DNA from 2 places in the Mycobacterium sp. DBP42 genome. Region 2 is predicted to be linked to the other one. Evidence: predicted binding sites of a transcription regulator. Region 2 holds the regulator's gene; the other holds the start of a gene.

Region 1 (11,807 bases), on a different contig from region 2:
CCGACCTGGCCCGCGCACTCAAAGACGACATGATCACGGTCCTCGGGCGGCTCGACGCGCTCAAGCCGCGGGGAGCGTTCAACGACCTGCAGCCATTTGCGCATTAGACCCGCCTGATCGGCGCCTCGCGACTTGCGCGCAGAAAGGCGATGTTCCCCAGCCGGATCGGAACAGCCGGCGATGCCGTGGGGAATGTTTGCCTCTGCCTTTCCCGGCTACTCCGTACAGGAGGGGGTTCGCGCTGATGACCTTCGGTCTTCGCATGACGGCCGATGGGTCGGAGCACAAAGTGAAGGAGTGTGAGGCACATGAATAGGAGGTCCAAGCAGGTTTCGATGCTGGCCGGTACGGCTGCGGCCGGAATCATGCTGGCGTGGGTTGGCGCACCAAGCGCTGTTGCTACGCCGGGTCAGGACTGTTCGAATGGCGGCGGGACGGTGGTATGTCAGACGCCGGGCAATGCCGAGGTATATCCGGATCAGCCGACGGCGCCCGACGCGGGTGTCGGCAGCAACGGCCCCTATGGACCGTGGGGCAATGTGCCACCTCTCGGGTAGAGGTTCGACGGGCCCGCGGTAGCTATGGCTCTGTACGAAGGAGCAGTGACCGAACTCACCTTCGCGGGTTGCCCGTCGTATTGCGGGAAATACCGGGCCGCGCCTGACGTCCGCGCCGGACACATCAAGGCACCACCACCTACCTCTGGGACAATGGTCGGCGGTGATATGACATGCAGACGACCGAACTCGTGACACCGCTGAGCCCGGACGCATCGCCGCACGCGATGGTGGACCTCGGCGCGATCGACCACAACGTGCGCCTGCTGCGCGAACATGCCGGCAACGCCCAGGTGATGGCCGTGGTCAAGGCCGACGGCTACGGGCACGGTGCGGTCGAGGTGAGCCGGGCCGCCCTGGCCGCCGGGGCCGCCGAACTCGGGGTGGTGACGATCGCCGAGGGGCTGGCAGTGCGCGCCGGGGGGATCACCGCGCCCGTGCTGTGCTGGCTGCATCCGCCGGGTACGGACTTCGCCCCGGCACTTGAGGCCGATCTGCAGATCGCGGTGTCATCGGTACGCCAAGTCGGCGATGTGGTGGCGGCGGTGCATCGGACCGGGCGCACCGCGACCGTCACGGTCAAGGCCGACACCGGGCTGAGCCGCAACGGTGTCAGCCCGGCTGATTTCCCGGCGTTGATCGACGCCCTCGGCCGGGCCCAGGCTGATGGCGCGATCCGGCCGCGCGGCATCATGAGTCACCTCGTGCACGGTGACGAGCCCGAAAATCCGTTCAACGACCTGCAGGGCAAGCGCCTCACCGCGATGCGAGAGCAGGCCGCAGCCCAGGGCGTGGTATTCGAACTGGCACACCTGTCCAATTCGCCTGCGGCGATGACCCGTCCGGACCTGGCCTTCGACATGGTGCGGCCCGGGATCGCGATCTACGGACAGACCCCCATCCCCGAGCGTGGCGACATGGGACTGATTCCCGCCATGACTTTGAAATGCCCTGTGGCGCTGGTGCGTTCGGTACATGCCGGGGACGGGGTGTCCTATGGCCACCGATGGATCGCCGACCGGGACACCACGCTGGCACTCTTGCCGGTGGGCTACGCCGACGGCATCTTCCGTTCGTTGAGCGGCAAGATCGAGGTGCTGATCAACGGTCGGCGTTGCCCGGCGGTCGGGCGGATCTGCATGGACCAGTTCGTCGTCGACCTCGGTCCGGACCGCACCGATGTCACCGAAGGCGATGACGCGATCCTGTTCGGTCCCGGCACTCAGGGCGAAGAGACCGCCCAGGATTGGGCGGAACTGCTGGGCACCATCAACTATGAGGTGGTGACCAGCCCGCGCGGCCGGATCACCCGGACCTATCTGCAGGCAGGTCGCGGGCGTTGAGTCGCAATGCTCAGTGGTTGGCCGGTGCCGCCGGGCTGACCGCCGTGGGCACGGTGGCGGGCCGGTCGGTGGCGCGGTCACTGACGCGCCGCGCAGCCGGCGATGATCCTTATCTGGGTGAGGATTTCGAACGCCTCGATGCAGACCGCAGCTCAGTGGTGACCACCGAGGACGGGGTGCCTCTGGCAGTGCGTGAGGTCGGTCCCAACGACGCACCGCTGACGGTGGTGTTTGCGCACGGTTTCTGTCTGCGTATGGGCGCCTTCTACTTTCAGCGCACCCGACTGGCCGAGCAATGGGGCCCACAGGTGCGGATGGTGTTCTACGACCAGCGTGGCCACGGTCAGTCCGGAGCGGCGTCGCCGGATACCTACACCGTCGAGCAACTCGGTCGTGATCTGGAAGCTGTTCTGGCCGTTACGGTTCCGCGCGGACCTGCGGTGCTCGTCGGCCACTCCATGGGCGGCATGACGGTGCTGTCGCATGCGCGGCAGTTCCCGCACCGCTATCCCAAGCAGGTTGTGGGTGCCGCCGTGATCTCCTCGGCGGTCGAAGGCGTGGCCCGCTCACCCCTGGGGGAGATCCTGCGTAACCCGGCGCTGGAGGCGGTGCGGTTCGTGGCCCGCTATGCGCCTGGCGCGGTGCATCGCACCCGCGGTGCGGCCCGGTCGGTGATCGGGCCGGTACTGCGCGCGGCGTCCTACGGCGATGAGGCGGTCAGCCCGAGCGTGGTCGAGTTCTCCCAGCGGATGATGCACGGCACCTCGATCACCACGCTCGTCGAGTTCCTGCACGCCCTGGAAGTCCACGACGAAGCCGCAGCGTTGCGGGTGCTGGCGAAAGTACCGACGCTGATTGCCTGCGGTGACCGGGATCTGCTCACACCAATGGAATACTCAAAGGCCATGGCCGCACAGCTACCCCGCTCCGAACTGGTCATCGTCGGGGGCGCGGGTCATCTGGTCCAGCTTGAGGAGCCCGTGGTGATCGATGACGCACTGGTCCGCCTGGTGGAGCGGGCCACCCCGTCCAAGTTGGTCACCTTGAGCCGTCGGGTCCGCGATCGGGTCCGGTTCCGTGGCTGAGCGCGGCGCCGGCACGGCCCAGCCGACCACCGCCGAGGACACCATCGCGCTGGGCGCCACGCTGGGTGCCGGGCTCACGGCCGGTGACGTGGTGGTGCTGTCGGGCCCGTTGGGTGCGGGCAAGACCGTGATGGCCAAGGGCATCGCCCAGGCCATGGACGTCGACGGTCCGGTGGTCTCGCCGACGTTCGTGCTGGCCCGGGTGCATCGCCCCCGACAGGCCGGACGGCCGGCGATGGTGCACGTGGACATGTACCGGCTGCTCGATCACCCCGGTGTCGACCTGCTGGGCGAGCTCGACGCGCTCGATCTCGACACCGACCTGGACGACGCCGTGGTCGTGGTGGAGTGGGGTGAGGGTCTGGCGGAGCGCCTCTCCGACCACCACCTGGACATCCGCATCGAGCGGGACACCGAAACCGAGACACGCACGGTGATCTGGCAGTGGAGCACCCCATGAACGTGTTGACCATCGACACCGCGACCCCGGCGGTCAGCGCCGGTGTGGTCCGTCGCGCCGAGGACGGTTCGGTGCACGCCCTCGCCGAACGCGTCACCGTCGATGCCCGGGCACACGCCGAACAGCTCACGCCGAACGTGCTCGGCGCGCTGTCCGATGCCGGGATCACGATGGCCGATCTCGATGCGGTGGTCGTCGGGTGCGGACCGGGGCCCTTCACCGGACTGCGGGTGGGGATGGCCAGTGCTGCGGCGTTCGGGCATGCGCTGGGCGTTCCGGTGCACGGGGTGTGCAGCCTGGACGGCATCGGGATCCACACCGATGGCGACGTATTGGTGGTCACCGATGCACGTCGCCGCGAGGTGTACTGGGCGCATTACCGCGACGGAGTCCGGGTGGACGGTCCGTCGGTCAACGCTCCCGCCGACGTGGCGACCGTGCTGGCCAGCTCGGTCGCAGCCGTCGCCGGTTCACCCGAGCATGCCGCGCTGTTCGCTCTGCCCAGGCTCGACGTGGTGTCTCCATCGCCCGCGGGGCTGGTGCGCGCCGTCGCCGATTGGGCTGACCCGCAACCGCTGGTCCCGCTGTACCTGCGCCGGCCCGACGCCAAACCCTCTGCAGCGGCACCGAAATGACCGTGTTCGATGCGCTGACCCGGGCCGATGCCGCGCGGTGCGCGGAGTTGGAAGCCAAGCTGTTCGCCGGTGACGATCCCTGGCCGGCCCGGGCGTTTCTGGCCGAACTCGACGCCAAGCACAATCGGTACATCGCGGCCCGCAGCGACGGGGTGCTGGTCGGCTACGCCGGGATCTCGCGGCTGGGCCGAATGCGTCCGTACGAGTACGAGATCCACACCATCGGTGTCGATCCCGACTTCCAGGGGCAGGGGATAGGACGTCGGCTGCTCGGCGACCTGCTCGACTATGCCTCGGGCGGAACGGTTTTCCTGGAGGTCCGCACCGACAACGAGCCGGCCATCGGCCTGTACGAGAGCTTCGGATTCGTCAACATCGGCCTGCGCAAGCGGTACTACCGCGCGAGTGGGGCTGACGCCTACACCATGCAACGCCTTCCCCAAGGGAACTCGACATGATCATCCTTGCCATCGAAAGTTCTTGTGACGAAACCGGAGTCGGCATCGCCGAGCTTGCCGAGGACGGGACCGTCACGCTATTGGCCGACGAGGTCGCCTCCAGCGTGGACGAGCACGCCCGCTATGGCGGCGTCGTCCCCGAGATCGCCTCGCGCGCACACCTGGAAGCGTTGGGGCCGACCATGCGCCGGGCCCTGGACGCGGCCGGTATCGAGCGGCCCGACGTCGTCGCCGCGACCATCGGGCCCGGACTGGCCGGGGCGCTGCTGGTCGGTGTGGCCGCCGCCAAGGCGTACGCAGCCGGCTGGGACGTACCGTTCTACGGGGTCAACCACCTGGGCGGGCATCTGGCCGCCGACGTCTACGACCACGGGCCGCTGCCCGAGAGCGTGGGGCTGCTGGTCTCCGGCGGGCACACCCACCTACTGCATGTCCGGTCGCTGGGCGAGCCCATCGTCGAGTTGGGCAGCACCGTCGACGACGCCGCCGGGGAGGCCTACGACAAGGTGGCCCGGCTGCTCGGCTTGGGCTATCCGGGCGGACGAGTGCTCGATGAACTGGCCCGCACTGGGGACCCCAGCGCCATCGTCTTCCCGCGGGGTATGACCGGACCGCGCGACGATCCGTACGTGTTCAGCTTCTCCGGGCTCAAGACCGCGGTGGCCCGCTATGTGGAAGCCCATCCGGAGGCGTCGCAGGCCGACGTGGCGGCCGGCTTCCAGGAGGCCGTCGCCGACGTGCTGACCGCCAAGGCCGTACGGGCGGCCACCGATCTGGGGGTGTCCACCCTGCTGATCGCCGGCGGGGTGGCGGCCAACTCCCGGCTGCGCGAACTCGCCGAGCAGCGCTGCGCGGCGGCGGGGCTGACCCTGCGGGTGCCACGGCCGCGGTTGTGCACCGACAACGGGGCGATGATCGCCTCCTTCGCCGCGCACCTGATCGCGGCCGGCGCCGCGCCGTCGCCGCTGGATGCGGCCAGCGATCCCGGGCTGCCGGTGGTCAAGGGGCAGGTGGCGTGAGCGCTGTGGACAAGCTGGAGGTCACCGAGCTGCTGTACCGCTACGCCGAGTTGATCGACGCCGGTGACTTCGACGGGGTCGGGGAGCTGCTGGGCCGGGGCTCGTTCATGGGGGTGTCGGGGCCGTCGGCGATTGCCAAGCTGTTCGTGTCGACGACCCGTCGGTTCCCCGAACACGGCAACACCCCGCGCACCCGCCATCTGGTGCTCAATCCGATCGTCGACGTCGATGGTGACCATGCCACGGCCCGCTCGACGTTCTGTGTGGTGCAGAAGACCGACAGCGTGCCGCTGCAGCCGATCGTCGTCGGGCGCTATGCCGACGTGTTCGCCCGTGACGACCACGGGTGGTACTTCACCGAGCGCACCGTCGATGTGGAGATGGTGGGAGATGTGTCCGAACATCTGAGCATCCCGATATAACACCGGTGTCCAGGTCGACCGGTCACCTGCTGGGCGCTATGCGGCGCGAAGTTTTACGACGTGGATGTCGCTGGTGAACACCCGCGCGCCGATGGGTAGCGGTGGGGCGGTACTTCGATAGGTGCGCCCGGTCGGGGTCGTGAGTTCTGTGGTGTGGCGGCCGTGCCGGTCGTAGGCGGTCGCGGTGCGCCATCCCGCGTATTCCTTGGTGTAATTGCAGCGTTCACACAGCCCTTGTCCGTTGACGGCGCTGGTCGGGCCGCCCTCTGCATGCCGGGTGATGTGGTCGATGTGGCGAACCGGCGCGTCGCAGTACGGGGTGCGGCAGCGCTGGTCACGCAAGGCGATCAACCAGCGCAGCCCCTTGGGGAACGCCCGGGCGGTGGACTCCAGCGCGACCAGGTTGCCGGTGGCCGGATCGGCGTAGAGCTTGCGCACCGCGGATTCGACCTGGGGATCCAGCAGCGCCGCCAAGGCCATCTGCCGGGCCACCGCCGCCGGAATGGGGCCGTATCCCTGCAGCACCGCCGGGTCGGGACCGTGGGCCAACAAGCTCTCGTCCGAGACCACCAGATTGAGCGCGACGGGGACCGCCGCCCCGACCTCACGCCCAGTGACGCGTCGATAGAAGGCATCAGCCATCAACGGGCCCCGACCCTTGCATCCATCTCCGGCGGAGATCGAGGCGGCCGCGGCCGCGGCGGCCTCCGCCTGCAACGCCTGATAAGCGGTGACGCCTTCGGCCGCGGTCAGCAGCGCCGTGAGGTACATCATGCCGTGCGGGGCCGGCCGTGCGGTGACGGTGCGATCGCACTGATGGCGGCTGATGCGCGCCATCACCGCGTCCTGGTCGAGCCGAAACGCCACCCGCCCGGCCTCAGCCTCCACCTTCCTGTCTCCCAGGCCATCCAGCACATCAGGGTCGGCACACAGTGCGGCGTCCATCGCGTGTCGATCTGCCGGCGTCAGGCAGGCGGCCTGGTCCGCGATGATCATCGCCCGGACCTCGGTGAGTACCCCAGACTCCAGCGCGGCAAGGGTGAAAGGCATGTGGTCGACCAGGATCCGGGAGCACTTCAGATACCTGGCTCCGTGCCATGGCGAGGCCTTGCGGGCCAGGCCGACCTCGGAGGCCAGACCTCTGCCGCGCTGGTCGGCAGGGACGCCCTCGGCGGCCTTGCGGGCATGACGCTTGGCTTCCAGCATTGCCGTCACTCGTGCCTGCCCGGCCGCGATGCCCGCGGCGGCACGGTTCATCGCGGCGAGCTGATCGACCAACGCCTCCTCGGTGGCGTCGAGATCGATCGCGAAGCTCGGTTCGAACACATGTTCGAGTGTAGTGGGAATGGGCTTGCGGTGCAACCGTGGACCGTCTTCGTCGCGAAGGAGTGGGCGGCAGGCACAACCCACCCTTGAGTGCTAGCACTCGCATGTATAGAGTGCTAGGTGGCACGCGGCCAACCCCCCAGCGCCGGCACCCGCGACGACGGAGCGAAGGGCACGGACGCCTGCCGAACACCTGGTTAACCCGAGGGCCCCGGAGAACACCGGGACTCGATACCCAAACAAGTGGAGGGCTTCCATCGTGGCAGTCAACATCAAGCCACTCGAGGACAAGATCCTCGTTCAGGCCAACGCGGCCGAGACCACGACCGCTTCCGGCCTGGTCATCCCCGACACCGCCAAGGAAAAGCCGCAGGAAGGCACCGTCGTCGCAGTTGGCCCCGGCCGCTGGGATGAGGACGGCGAGAAGCGGATCCCCCTGGACGTTGCCGAGGGTGACACCGTCATCTACAGCAAGTACGGCGGCACCGAGATCAAGTACAACGGCGAGGAGTACCTGATCCTGTCCGCTCGCGACGTGCTGGCTGTCGTCGCCAAGTAAGTACTCGTGCATCCGCCCCGGAGATCCCCGTGTTCAGCACGGGTGGTTTCCGGGGCGGTATGCGTCAGGAGTCATGAAAGAGACTTATGAGCAAGCAGATTGAGTTCAACGAGACTGCGCGCCGCGCCATGGAGGCCGGCGTCGACAAGCTCGCCGATGCGGTCAAGGTAACGCTGGGTCCGCGCGGTCGGAACGTGGTGCTGGCCAAGGCCTTCGGCGGACCGCAGGTCACCAACGACGGCGTCACGATCGCCCGTGAGATCGACCTGGAAGACCCGTTCGAGAACCTCGGTGCCCAGCTGGTGAAGTCGGTCGCCACCAAGACGAACGACGTCGCAGGCGACGGCACCACCACCGCCACGGTGTTGGCGCAGGCGCTGGTCAAGGCCGGCCTGCGCAACGTGGCCGCCGGTGCCAACCCGATCGCGCTGGGTCAGGGCATCGGCAAGGCCGCCGACGCGGTGTCCGAGGCCCTACTGGCCGCCGCCACCCCGGTGTCGGACAAGACGGCCATCGCCCAGGTCGCCACGGTGTCCTCACGCGACGAGCAGATCGGTGAGCTCGTCGGCGAGGCCATGACCAAGGTCGGTCACGACGGTGTGGTCACCATCGAGGAGTCCTCGACGCTGAGCACCGAACTGGAGGTCACCGAGGGTGTGGGCTTCGACAAGGGCTTCATCTCGGCCTACTTCGTCAACGACTTCGACTCCCAGGAAGCGGTCCTCGAGGATGCCGTGGTGCTGCTGCACCGCGACAAGATCAGCTCATTGCCCGACCTGTTGCCGTTGCTGGAAAAGGTCGCCGAGAGCGGCAAGCCGCTGCTGATCATCGCCGAGGACGTCGAGGGCGAGGCCCTGTCCACGCTCGTCGTCAACGCCATCCGCAAGACGCTCAAGGCCGTCGCCGTCAAGGCGCCGTTCTTCGGCGATCGTCGCAAGGCGTTCCTCGACGATCTCGCCATCGTCACCGGCGGCCAGGTCGTCAACCCCGACGTGGGCCTGGTGCTGCGTGAGGCCGGCCTGGAGGTGCTGGGTACCGCGCGTCGCGTGGTGGTCAACAAGGACAGCACCGTGATCGTCGACGGCGGCGGCGCGGCCGACGCGGTCGCCGACCGGGTCAAGCAGCTCAAGGCCGAGATCGAGACCACCGACTCCGACTGGGATCGCGAGAAGCTGCAGGAACGGCTGGCCAAGCTGTCCGGCGGCGTCGCGGTGATCAAGGTCGGCGCGGCCACCGAGACCGACCTGAAGAAGCGCAAGGAAGCCGTCGAGGACGCCGTCGCGGCGGCCAAGGCTGCGGTCGAGGAGGGCATCGTCACCGGTGGTGGCGCCGCACTCGTGCAGGCTCGCTCAGCCCTCGACAAGCTGCGCAGCGAGGTCAACGGTGACGAGGCGCTCGGTGTCGAGGTGTTCTCCTCCGCGCTGTCGGCCCCGCTGTACTGGATCGCCACCAACGCCGGGCTGGACGGCTCGGTCGTGGTGAACAAGGTCAGCGAGCAGTCCAACGGCCAGGGCTTCAACGCCGCCACCCTGTCCTACGGTGACCTGGTCGCCGAGGGCATCGTGGATCCGGCCAAGGTGACCCGCTCCGCGGTGCTCAACGCCGCATCCGTGGCGCGCATGATCCTGACGACCGAGACGGCCGTCGTGGACAAGCCTGTCGAGGAAGACGAGCACGCCGGTCATCATCACGGCCACGCTCACTAGAAGTAGTCCGAAACACCCCCGGTCGTCAGGCCGGGGGTGTTTTGTTTCGGCATGGACCGGATCTTTCAGTGGGTCTGGGACCGGTACGGGCCCAGGTACTCCTGGGTGGTCTGCGCACTCGTATTCGTCGCCGGGCTGTCGGTTCATCTCGCCTATCCGTTGATCATCGTCGCCTTCGAGGGATCCGATCGTTACGCGGAGGCGGCCGTCATCACCTGTATCGCCATGCTGGTGCGGGTCTACCTGCTGGTCCTTCCCGGCTCGAAGCCGTTACGGCTGATCGAGAAATGGGCAGGATCACCCGAGGTCGATCCAATGGAGGCGTTGCGCGCCACATACGTTTATGCACGGAATACGACTGGCCGGGTGCTCGCAACTGACTTGGTCTGGACACCATGCGTTGCGGTTGTTGTCGCCGCGGTGGCTGACGCCGACGGGTGGCGAATGGTCCAGTACGGGATCATCGGTGCCGCGTACGGAGCGGCCACCGGGGTGTTCGGGGTGCACAGCTTCACCGAGGGATCGCTACGGCCGGCGCGGACCGCGATCGCCGGTGACACGGGAATCGGTGACGGCTTGCCGCGGTCTCACCCGACCTTTGCCGCGTGGTCTCACATCACCATGGTCGCGATGGCGTTCGGCTTCTCCATCGGGGCCGCGATCACGGCATCCGTGATCGACCGTGCCCGGGAAGACCCGATCGTCTCGTTGGCGATCGGATGCGCGTTGACGCTCATCGCAGGGCCAGTCGCGGTCATGACGATGGCACCGTTCTTGCGACCGATCCGCGACCTGGCCGAGGGCACCGAACGCGTTGCTGCCGGCGACTACGGTCAGCGCCTGCCGGTAGTCCAGGACGACGACCTGGGTGCACTGTCGGCCTCCTTCAACCGCATGCAGGCGGGTTTGGCTGAGCGGCAACGACTTCAGGCGGCATTCGGGACGTACGTCGACCCGTCCTTGGCGGCACGGCTGCTTGAGCAAGGTGACGATGTGTTCACCGGTGAGCGGCGCGAGGTGACGGTGATGTTCATCGACATTCGTGACTTCACCCCGTACGCCGAAGCGAACACGGCTGAGGACACCGTCGCCCGGTTGAATTCTCTGTTCCAAATCGTGGTGCCCGCCGTGGTCGATGCCGGCGGACATGTCAACAAATTCCTCGGCGACGGTGCCTTGGCGGTCTTCGGCGCCCCCAACGAGCTCGTGAACCATGCCAATGCCGCAGTGAACGCCGCGCTGCTGATGCAGCGGGTGGTTGCCGAACGATTTGAGGGTGCGCTTCGGATCGGTATCGGCATCAACACCGGTGTGGTGATCGCCGGCACCATCGGTGGCGGCGGCAAGCTGGAATTCACCCTGATCGGTGATGCCGTCAATGTCGCCGCCCGGGTAGAGCAGCTCACCAAGACGACGGGCGACTCGATTCTGCTGACCCAGCCGACCGTCGACACCTTGGAGGCGCGCCCGCCCGGACTCACCGACCGGGGGCTTCACGAGCTGAAGGGCAAGTCGACCGCGGTGAGAGTTTTCGGGCTGGCCACATAGCCTCACCATGCCGAGCCGCGATGAGTTTGTGCGTCGACGTCGGTCGGTACCGGTATGACCGACGAAACCATGAGCGCCGCGTGCACCATCAACGCGCCGGCCCAAACCGTGTTCACCGTGCTGGCCGACCCGACCACCCATCAGGCGATCGACGGCACCGGCTGGGTGCGGGAGTCGCTCGACGGCAAGCAGCTGACCGCGGCCGGGCAGGTCTTCCGGATGGCGATGTACCACGACAACTACGGAGGCATGCACTACGAGATGGCCAACCGGGTAGAGGTTTTCGAGCCGCCACACGCGATTGCGTGGCTTCCTGGCCAAGGCGACGACGACGCCACCCTGGAGTTCGGCGGCTGGATCTGGCGCTACGACCTTGAGCCGCTCGGCGACGACCGGACGGAGGTCACGCTGACGTATGACTGGTCAGCCGTGCCGCCCACCCTTCGCGAACACATCCAATTTCCGCCGTTCGACCGCCGGCACTTGGACAACTCGCTCAAGCACCTGGCCGGGCTGGCACAGGATCGGGCGTAGCTGTCGGCTGGATGGAGACGATTCGGAACGCATCCGGCCGGGAGTCATCCGTCACGAATCGGACGACGAGGCTGTCGGGAGGAAATTTGGTGGCCAGGTCGTTGAGGGTTCTGGGCAGAAAAACCCGGGCCTTCGCATTGCCGTACCAGTTGGGG
Region 2 (11,807 bases):
GGGCATCCGGGCCGCTGCGACGCGAGCGCCAACCGCCGTTGTGTCGAGTCGACGGTTACCGGATCCGGCCGGATCACCGCGAGCAGTTCGTCACGGCTGGCGTAGAGCCGGCGGCCGTCCAGTACCGCGGCTGCCGCCAGCGGCGACGCACCCGGATCATCCACCCAACCCTGCTCGCCGCAGCTGTCGGCGCAATGCCAGAACCCGCCGGCAGCCACCTTGTCCACGACATGCGCTGCATACAGTTCGATGTCCTCGACAGCAAGCGCCTGGTCCAGCACCGATGCCAGGTCGCGGTAGCGGTCATCGCACGCCCGGCAGTCCCTACTGTGGTCATCCACCATCACGGCGATCGCCGCGTCCGCGCCGGCGGTGGCCGCGAGGCTGACCAGATGCGCGACGCGTTCGGTCATGTCGTCGGCCAGATCAGCACGCATGACGCAGCCCAGCTCACCGTGGTTGACGGTGACCAGGACGAGGCTGAATTCCGGGACGAACCCGAGCACGGCGGGAAGTGCGGCGATCAGCGCACCGGGACGGTTGAGATGGAAGTCGAACTCTGACGAGGATGGCGATGGCGTGGTCATGGTCTGACCGTGCCAACCGGAGCCGTCAGGAACCGTCGCCCGAACCAGCCCGCCGCCGGTGGTTGGGGATGGATTCTGCGCTGGGGATAACCCGGTCGCCCTTGTTCACCGCGTATTCGGCGTCAGCCGCATGTGCCAGACGGCAACGATCAGCAGTCGGAGGCGAGGGCCTCGGGCGCCGCGTCGCCGGGTCCGCCCGCCTCCGCCCGGACCAGCAGCCGGGCGATGCGGTCATCGAAAACCGGCGAGTAGGACACGTCGTCATCGCATCCGCCTCCGTCGAGGCCACCGACCAACCCGGTCACCGTGGACCCCGACACCCACGGAGCGCCGCTGAAACCGTCGGTCAGGCCGCCACAAGCCAGGGACGGGAATCCTTGCGACGACGTTGCCGTGCCCCGGCAGGCCAGCGCGCCGCCTCCCTCGCCCATCTGGTAGCCCGTCACGGTCACCGAGCTTCCCGGCGCAGGCGCCGAACCCAGGGTCAGCCCACCCTCGGCCTCCGCGAGCAGCCCGGCGCCTTTCCCGCCCGCGACCCGCACGATGGCGTAGTCGGCCCGCGGATCCTGGTCGGCGATCCAGCGCGGGTCCAGATACACGGCCTCGACGTGCCAGGCATCACCACCGCCTTCGCCGAAGCCGGGAACGAAGGCGGCGTCCACCCCGTCGAGCAGACAGTGCGCAGCCGTCAGGATGAGGTCGCCGGTTGTGCTGGCCAGGACCGAACCGCTGCAGGTGTGCGTCGTGGTGTCACCGAGGAAAAGTGCCCCCACCCGCGGGTCCGGGGTCACGGACTCGGCGCCCGCCTGCGACAAGGGGCGGGCGGAGTCCCGTGCGCTGGTCGGCGGGACCGTGGTGGGGCCGGCTGTCCCGGAGCCGGCCGCGTCGCCCGGCCCGGTGCAGGCCGCGACCGCGGCCGTCGTCAACGCCGCCGCGAGTGTGAGCTTCACCATCCGGGCCACCTGCACCATCACGATTTTGCCTGATCGCGCGGACCATGGCCGGAATGCCGACCGCACCCCGGCGCGTTCGCACGCACAAGCGGGGCGGAACCAACCCGCGGTGCGGGTATGCGAGACACTAGACAGAACGGTGGTAGGCCGTCACAGCGTGCTACCGCAGCGAGGAGACGAAGCGAGATGACCGACAGCAGCGATACCCCCGAGCAGCACTACCAGCCCGACCAGAGCGGCATGTACGAGCTTGAGTTCCCGGCTCCACAGCTGTCGTCTTCGGATGGCCGCGGCCCGGTGCTGATTCACGCCCTGGAGGGGTTCTCCGACGCCGGTCACGCCATCCGGCTGGCCGCGGAGCATCTGAAGGACACCCTCGACACCGAGCTCGTGGCATCGTTCGCCATCGACGAGCTGCTCGACTACCGGTCGCGGCGGCCGCTGATGACATTCAAAACCGACCATTTCACCAGCTACGACGAACCCGAGCTGAACCTGTACGCGCTGCACGACGGCGTGGGGACACCGTTTCTGCTGCTGGCCGGCCTCGAGCCGGACCTGCGGTGGGAGCGTTTCATCACCGCGGTGCGGTTACTGTCCGAGCAGCTCGGGGTCCGACGGGTGATCGGGCTGGGCACCATTCCGATGGCGGTGCCGCACACCCGCCCGGTGATGTTGACCGCGCACGCCAACGACAAGGAGCTGATCGCCGACCACACCCCGTGGGTCGGCGAGGTCCAGGTGCCGGCGAGCGTTTCCAACCTCCTCGAGTTCCGCATGGCTCAGCACGGCCACGAGGTGGTCGGTTACACCGTGCACGTCCCGCACTACCTGGCTCAGACGGCTTATCCGCCGGCCGCCGAGGCACTCTTGGCCGAGGTGGCGCGAACCGGTTCGCTACAACTGCCGTTGGAGAAGCTTTCCGAGGCCGGCGCCGAGGTGTACAGCAAGATCAACGAGCAGGTAGAGGCCAGCACCGAGGTCGCCCAAGTGGTGACCGGGCTGGAGCGCCAGTACGATGCATTCGTTGCCGCACAGGAGAATCGGTCCCTGCTGGCGCGTGATGAGGAACTACCCAGCGGTGACGAGCTGGGTGCCGAGTTCGAACGGTTCCTCGCTCAGCAGGCCGGTGACAAGCACAAGGACGACAGGTACCGGGACGGACGGGACGGCTTCGGCGACGGATTCCCGAACGGCGACACCCACTCATAGGGGCCCGATGCCGGGCCGAGAGCGAGGTTGACCAGTATGACCGAGCGCAAATCCCATCTGCGGACCGTTCGCGAGCTCACCCCAGCACTCGAATACCGCACGATCCACGGGTACCGTCGGGCCTTCCGGGTCGCCGGATCGGGACCGGCGATACTTCTGATCCACGGCATCGGTGACAACTCCACAACCTGGCACACGGTGCAATCGGCCCTGGCACAGCGGTTCACGGTGATCGCCCCGGACCTGCTCGGCCACGGCAGCTCCGACAAACCGCGCGCGGACTATTCGGTGGCCGCGTACGCCAATGGGATGCGCGACCTGCTCAGCGTGCTCGACATCGATCGGGTGACGGTCGTCGGGCATTCCCTGGGCGGCGGCGTGGCGATGCAATTCGCATACCAGTTCCCGCAGTTGGTGGACCGCCTCATCCTCGTCGGCGCCGGTGGCGTCACCAAGGATGTCAACATCGCCCTGCGGGTCGCGTCCCTGCCGATGGGCAGTGAAGCCCTGGCGCTGCTGCGCCTGCCCCTGGTGCTGCCTGCGTTGCAGCTGGCCGGCCGTGCCGCCGGCGCGGTGCTTGGCTCGGCCGGTCTCGGACACGACATCCCGGACATGTTGCGTATCCTGGCCGATCTGCCCGAGCCGACGGCATCGTCGGCCTTCGCGCGCACGCTGCGCGCCGTGGTGGACTGGCGTGGTCAGGTCGTCACCATGCTGGATCGCTGTTACTTGACTGAATCCGTTCCCGTGCAATTGATCTGGGGTGACTCCGATTCGGTGATCCCCGTCAGCCACGCCCGGATGGCCCACGCCGCGATGCCCGGTTCCCAGTTGGAGATTTTCTCCGGATCCGGGCATTTTCCGTTCCACGACGATCCTGACCGCTTCGTCGAGGTGATAGAACGCTTCATCGACACGACCGACCCCTCGGTCTACGACCAGGATGAACTCCGCAGCCTGCTGCGCAGCGGGCGGACCGGAGCGACGATCAGCGGGCCCTTCGATACTCAGATCGCGGTACTCGACGCGATGGGCGCCGACGAGCGCAGCGCCACCTGACCTTCTCCCGCGGGCGGATCGGCCCGGGGTGCGCGGGGGCGACGTAGCATCGGTCTATGGCCATCGATGTCACCGTATTGCGCGTGTTCACCGACTCCGAAGGCAAGTACGGCAACCCGCTGGGGGTTGTTGACAACAGCACGGTGGCGCCCGACGACCGGCAACGGATCGCCACCGAATTGGGTTACAGCGAAACTGTATTCATCGATCTGCCGCAGCCCGGTGGCAACTCGGCCGGCGTTCACATCTTCACCCCGACTGTCGAGCTGCCGTTCGCTGGACATCCGACGGTCGGTGCGTCGTGGTGGCTGCGCGAGTTGGGGCTGCCGGTCCGTACCCTGCGCGTACCCGCGGGAATCGTTTCGATCGAGTACGACGACGATCGAACCATTGTGAATGCCCGCTCGGAATGGGCCCCTGAATTCGCCATCTACGATCTGGCCACGGTGGAGGAGGTTCTCGCCGCCGAACCCGACGATTTCGACAATGCCTACCTGTGGGCCTGGATCGACGAGGCGAACGGCACGTTGCGCTCCCGGTCATTCGCCTCACATCTGGGGATTCCCGAAGATGAGGCCACCGGAGCAGCTGCGGTGCGGATGACCGACTATCTCAGCCGGGATCTGACGATTATCCAGGGCAAAGGCTCGGTGATCGAGACCCGATGGAGTCCGGAGGGCTGGGTTCGCGTGGCCGGCCGTGTGGTCAACGACGGCAACTCCCGACTGGACTGACGCCGGCCTGGCGCGGACTACGCCTCGGCACGGTGGGCGCGCAGCGCCTCGATCTCACGCTCGAAATCCTCAGCCGACGTGAACGACCGGTACACCGACGCGAACCTCAGGTAGGCGACCTCGTCCAGTTCGCGCAGCGGCCCGAGAATCGCCAAGCCGACCTCATGGCTGGGGATCTCCGGTGTACCGAGCCCACGGACCGCGTCCTCGACCTTCTGCGCCAAGACATTGAGCGCGTCGTCATCGACTTGCCTGCCCTGACAGGACCGGCGTACCCCGCGAATGACCTTCTCGCGACTGAACGGCTCGGTTACCCCGCTGCGCTTCACCACGGCCAGCACGGCGGTCTCTACAGTGGTGAATCGACGTCCGCACTCGGGGCAGGACCGACGGCGTCGAATGGCCTGCCCTTCATCGGTCTCGCGTGAATCGACCACACGCGAATCGGGGTGACGGCAGAACGGACAGTGCATTACCGCTCCTTCGTCATGCCGCCGGACAACTAGTTCGAGCGCTCTTGAGCGTACCCGCGATGCCCGCGGCAGATTCACCGCCGGGTCCAGTGGTGCGTAGATGCTCATGCCGACGCCGACCAGTGTCGCTGGCGGCCAGGACGATTCAGCGGACATCGCCCTGCTCAGCCAACCGGCGCGAGCAGCGTCTGCCCTGCGTCCAGCGCCGCGGATTCGAGCTGGTTGAGATCGCGGATCTGCTCGACGACCCGGGCGACCGGGGCGTCGGGGGCGACGCGCCGGGCCACCTGCTGCAGCGTCTCCCCCGACTTCACCTGCACCACCGCGAGTTCGGTCGGAGTCGTGCCGGGGTCGGTTCCCATCACCCCGCCGAGTTGGGCCACCAAACCCAGCCAGATCGTGATGCCGGCTGCCACCAGTGCCAACAAGACGGTCGTCACAGGGGTGATGGGCCGGCTGCGGTGGGACGCCCGCGACATCAACACCCCGGTCCCGCGGTAGCGAACCGAACCGCCGGCGGGACGCGTGGGCGAGGGCCGCTGGACCCGGCGCAACGGCCTGGGAGCACCAGCGCCGAACTGGGCGCGGGGGCCCTGCGACCGCGGAGTGGCCCGAACAGCGCGGGAACGGCTATCGGCGGGGATATCGATGATCGCCATCTGACTGCCTTTCGGTGAGACGTTTCGCTCTTGTGTTCGAACATAGTCGCTCAAGTGTTCGATTGATAGAACATGTGATCGAACTGTTGCCAAACGATAGAACAGCCCACCGACAAGTTCGGGCCACCAGGCCCGCCCACCCCTTGACAGCGGCGCACGCCGCACCCACCTGCAGACACGCCCACAACACACGTCGAACACATGTTTGATTAATGTTCGAACAACGACTACATTCGGCCTCATGAGCGACGACCGCAGCAGGGACGGCAGCACCGACACCCCGGCCGAATCGGACGGCGCGGGTCCACGCCGGGCCGAGGGGGGCCTCACCGACCGGCAACGGACGATTCTCGACGTCATCCGCGCATCGGTGACCAGTCGCGGCTACCCACCCAGCATCCGCGAGATCGGGGACGCGGTCGGCCTCACCTCGACCTCGTCGGTCGCCCATCAGTTGCGCACCCTGGAACGCAAGGGCTATCTCCGACGCGACCCCAACCGGCCGCGTGCGGTCGACGTGCGCGGTGCGGAGGATCCGGCCGCCGCGGTGGTCTCGACCGACGTGACCGGTTCCGATGCACTACCCGAGCCGACCTTCGTTCCGGTGCTCGGGCGCATCGCCGCGGGCGGTCCCATCCTGGCCGAGCAGGCCGTCGAGGATGTCTTCCCCCTGCCCCGCGAACTGGTCGGTGAGGGCTCGCTGTTCCTGCTCAAGGTCGTCGGAGACTCGATGGTCGATGCGGCCATCTGCGATGGCGACTGGGTGGTGGTGCGCCAGCAGAGCGTGGCCGACAACGGTGACATCGTGGCAGCCATGATCGACGGCGAAGCCACCGTCAAGACGTTCAAGCGGACCCGCGGTCAGGTCTGGCTGATGCCGCACAACCCGGCATACGAGCCGATCCCCGGTAACGACGCAGCGGTGCTCGGCAAGGTCGTCACCGTGATTCGCAAGATCTGACGGACCGATGGCCGGGCCGGCCGCACCGAAAGGCGGCCGGAGCCCGGTAGCTCAGCCCGTGGACGCTGGGTCAGTCGGTTCGGACAAAACCGTTGGTGCGCGCGAATTCCTCACTGGCGAACCAAATCTCGGCGACCGCATCGTCATACTCACTACTGTCGGGTGCCCAGTATCGGCCGGTCTTGGTGTCGGCCTTGATCGGGTAGCCCTCCGGCGCACGATTCGGGTCGTCCAGCGGTAGGTGAATGGCCGTGGCGCTCGGGATCTCGTCCAGTTCGATGGCGGCATGGCGCCCGCTGTGGGGCTCGGTGCTGCTGTATGCCTCGGCCTCGGTGATCACCCGGGTGGGCGCAGTGTCGACATTGTCCTGGTCGCTCGGCGGGGCCATGCCGCTCAGCGTCGAGAAGCCCGGCGCCGCGGGGACACCGCCGGTCGCCCCCGCGAACGCCCCGGTGTCGAACGTGTCGTCTGCGAGCTCCGCTTCGATTTCGCCGTCGGTGTCCTCGCCCTCGGCAACTTCTTCGAAGTCCGCATCGATGGGCGTGTCGAGATCCTCGTCGCCGAAGTCGTCGTCCTCGTAGTCGTCGTCCTCGTAGTCCTCGTAGTCGTCGAAGTCGTCATCGTCGTCGAAGCCGCGCTCCCCGACCAGCTGTGCGGAATCCTCCGGCGGTTCCTCCTCCTCACCCGGGACTCCGTAACCGATGGCGGGGCCGCGGGGCGCGGCCCACTGGCTGACCGGGATCGCGGTGTCGGTGGGGCCGTCATACGGCGACGCCGCCGCACTCGCCACGTCCTCGCCCGGCCCGCCGAATCGCGCTGTCGCGGCTTCGCCGGCACCGTAGGCAGTGCTCGGCGTGTAGCTGCCCGACGTATCGGCGCCGTGGTCATCGGCGAATTCGTCGTGGTCGTATCCCCGCGATTCGTAGCGCGCCTCGTCGTAGCGACCGTCGTCGTAGTGCGGTGGGCCGGGTGCCTCGTCGTAATCGTCGTCGAATGGATCGTGTTCGAAGTCGTCGTCGCCGCCGGCCCGGCGGCGGTGCCACAGTGCCGCCCCCACGATGAGCCCCGCCAGCAGCAGCACCGGGACCACTGCGATCAGCCACCACCAGCTCCAATGCCAGGAGAATGGCTTCTCGGTATCGGCTGTCGACGGCTGCGGACCACCGGCATGGGGCTGACCGACTCCCGGAACCTGCAGTCCGCTCAGCTCGGAGGCCAGTTTCGACGGCTCGGTGGTGAACTTGTTGGCGTCGCGATCCCACGAGATCGCTCCCCCGCTGAACCGCTGCGTGATGACCGAGCCGTCTTCGGTCTGGTCGGCCATGGGGGCGCCCAGTGCGCCCTTGGCGCCGCCGAGCTTGTCCCAGGCCGCTTTCATGGCTCCCCGGACGATCACCGCACCGTAGTCGGGGGTCCAGAAGATGACGGGGTTGTCTGCCGCGGCGAAGGTGCTGATGCGGCTGTTCGGGCCCAGCCCGCCTTCGGACTCGCTGGCGGTGGGGAAGCCCAGATCGCCTTCCGGTCCACCGACGCTTTCGTATTTCTCCAGCAGCTGGCCGGTGATCGCGTTGGCGCCGGTGGCCGGGCTGTAGAAAATCTTGCCGCCGGCGTAGTTCTGCCCGACCCCGTCGGCGCCGATCGGGTACTGGTCGCCGTCCTTGGCCCCCAGCGGCCCCATCGGCCCGCCTGCCGCGCGACGAGCCGCCGCGATCGCCGCGGCAGCATCCGACGGCACGTCCAGTCCCGCCAGCTGATCGGCCAGCTCCGGCGGAACCGTGGTGAACGCTTTGGTCTTGCGGTTCCAGGAAATCTCACCGCCGGTGAACTTCTGGGTGCTCACGTCGCCGTCGAACGACTCGTCCTCGGCTGGAACGCCCAACACACCCGCCGAACCGCCGAGCTTGTCCCACGCGGCGTTGATAGCACCCCGGACAACGCGGGCACCGGTGGCAGGAGTCCAGAAGATGACGGGCTTGTCTGGCGCGCTGAGCGTCGAGTTGCGGCTGTCGGCGGCCAGCCCGGGTCCCTCGTCGATGGTCGGGAATCCCAGATCCCCGTCCGCGGCGCCGCCCAGCGACTCGTACTTCTCCAGAATGGCGCCCTGCATGAAATGAGCGCCGGTCGCCGGGGTGTAGAACATCTTGCCCCCGGCGAAGTTCTGCGCGAAGCCCGATCCGACCGCGTAGACCCCGCCCTGGCGTGGCCCCAGCGGCCCGCCGTCACCGCCGCTGGCCTGCCAGGCGGCCGTGACCGCCGCATCGGCATCCGACTCCGGGGTGGCCGACGCCACCGCCGGCCCCATCAAAGCAGCGACCACGAGTGCGAGCAGGCCGACCGCCAACCGCCACACGGTCGCGTCCAGCCTCGCTCCAGGCCTAGTCATGCGCTCTCCCCGCTCGTTCGGCAAAGTTTCCTCAGAAATGTCCCGCCCCGACAACTTTGCTTCAGCAGGTGACGATAACCAAGGAACGTGGCCGATCATGGCCAAAAAAGCCCCAATATCTGGGTCCAAGGACCCAGATTTGGGCTTCTCGGGCCGTCACACGGGGTGATCCGGACTCGTCAGACGCCCAAACTGCGTCCGATGATCTCCTTCATGATCTCGGTCGTACCGCCGTAAATGGTCTGCACCCGCGCGTCCAGGTACGCCCGTGCTACCGGGTACTCCCGCATGTAGCCGTAGCCGCCGTGCAGCTGCAGGCAGCGGTCGATGAGCTCGACCTGCTTCTCGGTCGAATACCACTTGGCCATCGCGGCCTGCTCCACGGTGAGCTTCTCGTCGAGGTGCAACCGGAGGAACTCGTCGACCATCATCCGCACCACGGTGGCCTCGGTCGCCAGTTCGGCCAGCAGGAACCGGCTGTTTTGGAAGCTGCCGATGGGCTTGCCGAACGCCTTGCGCTCCTTGGTGTACTGCACCGTCTGCTCCAACACCGCCTCCATCGCAGCCGCGGCCATGATGGCGATCGAGATCCGTTCCTGCGGCAGGTTCTGCATCAGGTAGACGAAGCCCTGGCCTTCCTCGCCGAGCAGGTTCTCGACAGGCACCTTGACGTCGGTGAACGACAGCTCGGCGGTGTCCTGGGCGTCCAGACCGATCTTGTCGAGGTGCCGGCCCCGCTCGAAGCCTTCCATGCCGCGCTCCACCACCAGCAGGGAGAAGCCCAGCGCGCCCTTCTCGGGGTCGGTCTGGGCGACGACGATCACCAGGTCGGAGTTGATGCCGTTGGTGATGAAGGTCTTCGACCCGTTGAGCACGTAATGGTCGCCGTCGCGGACGGCACGGGTCTTGATGCCCTGAAGGTCGCTGCCGGTGCCGGGTTCGGTCATTGCGATCGCCGTGATCAATTCACCCGTGCAGAACTTGGGCAGCCAGCGTTGCTTCTGCTCCTCGTTGGCCAGCCGCAGCAGATAGGGCGCTACGACGTCGTTGTGCAGGCTGAAGCCGATGCCGCTGTAGCGGCCGGCCACCGTCTCCTCACAGACGATCGTGTTGTAGCGGAAGTCGTCGTTGCCGCCGCCGCCGTACTCCTCGGGCACCGCCATCCCGAGAAAGCCCTGCTTACCGGCCTCCAGCCAGACCCCGCGGTCGACAATCTTGTCTTTCTCCCACTGGTCGTGGAACGGCGCGACATGCTTGTCCAGGAACGCCCGGTACGACTCGCGGAACAGCTCGTGCTCCGGCTCGAACAACGTGCGGTCGTACTTCACAGCACTGCTCATGGTGTGACCTCCGGTACTGGTTACATAGTTGGGGCCAACCTATACCAACCGGGTGGTTGGTCAGCCGTGGGGAGGGCCGTACCGCCCGTAAACTCGGGCCATGCCGCAGTCCCCCACGAGCCTCGCGCACTGGGGTGGCTTCACCGCCGACGTGGCGGAAGGTGACATCACCGCCGTCGCCCCCATGGTGGGCGACACCGACCCTTCACCGTTGCTCGGCAACCTCGCAGGTTCGATCCGACACCGCTCGCGGGTCGCCGGGCCCGCCGTGCGGCGCGGCTGGCTGCGTGACGGCCCAGGCCCCAGTACCGATCGCGGCGCCGACGAGTACGTGGCAGTGTCCTGGGACGAGCTGACCGAATTGCTGGCCGACGAGCTGCGACGGATCGTCGACGCCCACGGCAACCAGGCGATCTACGGCGGATCCTATGGGTGGGCCAGCGCCGGACGCTTCCACCATGCCCAGAGCCAGGTGCATCGATTTCTGAAGATGCTTGGTGGCTATACCTCTTCGCGCCACTCCTACAGCCTTGGCGCGACCGGGGTGATCATGCCCCGGGTGGTCGGCACCCACGACGACCTGTTCAAGCGCTCCACCGACTGGGATGTGATCGCCGCGAACACCGATCTGCTGGTCTGTTTCGGGGGCCTCGCGCTGAAGAACACCGGTACCAATCACGGTGGCACCACCGCACATCCGGCCCGCGACGCGCTACGCCGGTTGGGCGCGCGCGGCGGGCAGATCGTGTCATTGAGCCCGCTGCGCGACGATGTCGACGGCAACTGCCAGTGGCTGGCCCCGGTCCCGGGCACCGACGTGGCGGTGATGCTCGCGCTGGCCTACGTGTTGGCCACCGAAGGTCTGGCCGACCTCGATTTCCTCGATACACACTGCACCGGCTACCGCCGGTTCGAGCGCTATCTGCTGGGTCGCGATGACGGCGTCGCCAAGAGCCCGCAGTGGGCGTCGACGCTCAGCGGCCTGCCCGCCGAGGAACTGACCACGCTGGCCCGGCGGATGGCCGCATCGCGGACCGTCGTCACCGTCAGCTGGTCCCTGCAACGGATCCGCCACGGAGAGCAGGCCCCCTGGATGGGGCTGACCCTGGCCGCGATGCTCGGCCAGATCGGGCTGCCCGGTGGAGGTTTCGGGCACGGCTACGGGTCGATGAACGAGCCGGGACTGCCGCCGCTGCGGTGCGGCCTGCCCACCCTGCCCCAAGGCCTCAACCCGGTGCAGACGTTCATCCCGGTCGCCGCTGTCACCGACATGCTGCTGCACCCCGGGCAGCCGTTCGACTACAACGGCATGCAACTGAGCTACCCCGACATCAAGTGCGTGTACTGGGCCGGCGGCAATCCGTTCCACCATCACCAGAACATTCCCCGGTTGCGCCGGGCGCTGTCGCGGGTGGACACCATCGTGGTGCACGACCCGTACTGGAC

What was found. The regulator LexA, encoded in region 2, represses DNA repair genes until DNA is damaged. The targets are predictions, from matches to a motif close to CGAACANNTGTTCG.
Region 1: the regulator LexA is predicted to act here: its motif matches at 7,492-7,505, upstream of E0T84_RS05850 (HNH endonuclease signature motif containing protein).

What each region holds. Positions count from the first base shown of each region.
Region 1 covers NZ_VCMY01000003.1:330,557-342,363, forward strand. Annotated here, with positions in the region: gene E0T84_RS05805 (glutamate decarboxylase) at 1-107, shown strand, start outside; gene E0T84_RS05810 (hypothetical protein) at 309-557, shown strand; gene alr (alanine racemase) at 731-1,900, shown strand; gene E0T84_RS05820 (alpha/beta fold hydrolase) at 1,897-2,985, shown strand; gene tsaE (tRNA (adenosine(37)-N6)-threonylcarbamoyltransferase complex ATPase subunit type 1 TsaE) at 2,978-3,445, shown strand; gene tsaB (tRNA (adenosine(37)-N6)-threonylcarbamoyltransferase complex dimerization subunit type 1 TsaB) at 3,442-4,080, shown strand; gene rimI (ribosomal protein S18-alanine N-acetyltransferase) at 4,077-4,538, shown strand; gene tsaD (tRNA (adenosine(37)-N6)-threonylcarbamoyltransferase complex transferase subunit TsaD) at 4,535-5,557, shown strand; gene E0T84_RS05845 (nuclear transport factor 2 family protein) at 5,554-5,979, shown strand; gene E0T84_RS05850 (HNH endonuclease signature motif containing protein) at 6,016-7,305, opposite strand; gene groES (co-chaperone GroES) at 7,562-7,864, shown strand; gene groL (chaperonin GroEL) at 7,951-9,570, shown strand; gene E0T84_RS05865 (adenylate/guanylate cyclase domain-containing protein) at 9,622-11,118, shown strand; gene E0T84_RS05870 (SRPBCC family protein) at 11,173-11,652, shown strand; gene E0T84_RS05875 (hypothetical protein) at 11,615-11,807, opposite strand, start outside.
Region 2 covers NZ_VCMY01000011.1:55,494-67,300, reverse strand. Annotated here, with positions in the region: gene E0T84_RS13525 (DUF4192 domain-containing protein) at 1-587, opposite strand, end outside; gene E0T84_RS13520 (serine protease) at 737-1,540, opposite strand; gene E0T84_RS13515 (proteasome assembly chaperone family protein) at 1,727-2,752, shown strand; gene E0T84_RS13510 (alpha/beta fold hydrolase) at 2,789-3,811, shown strand; gene E0T84_RS13505 (PhzF family phenazine biosynthesis protein) at 3,868-4,545, shown strand; gene nrdR (transcriptional regulator NrdR) at 4,563-5,018, opposite strand; gene E0T84_RS13495 (LysM peptidoglycan-binding domain-containing protein) at 5,183-5,677, opposite strand; gene lexA (transcriptional repressor LexA) at 5,919-6,638, shown strand; gene E0T84_RS13485 (LGFP repeat-containing protein) at 6,709-9,021, opposite strand; gene E0T84_RS13480 (acyl-CoA dehydrogenase family protein) at 9,201-10,361, opposite strand; gene E0T84_RS13475 (molybdopterin-dependent oxidoreductase) at 10,462-11,807, shown strand, end outside.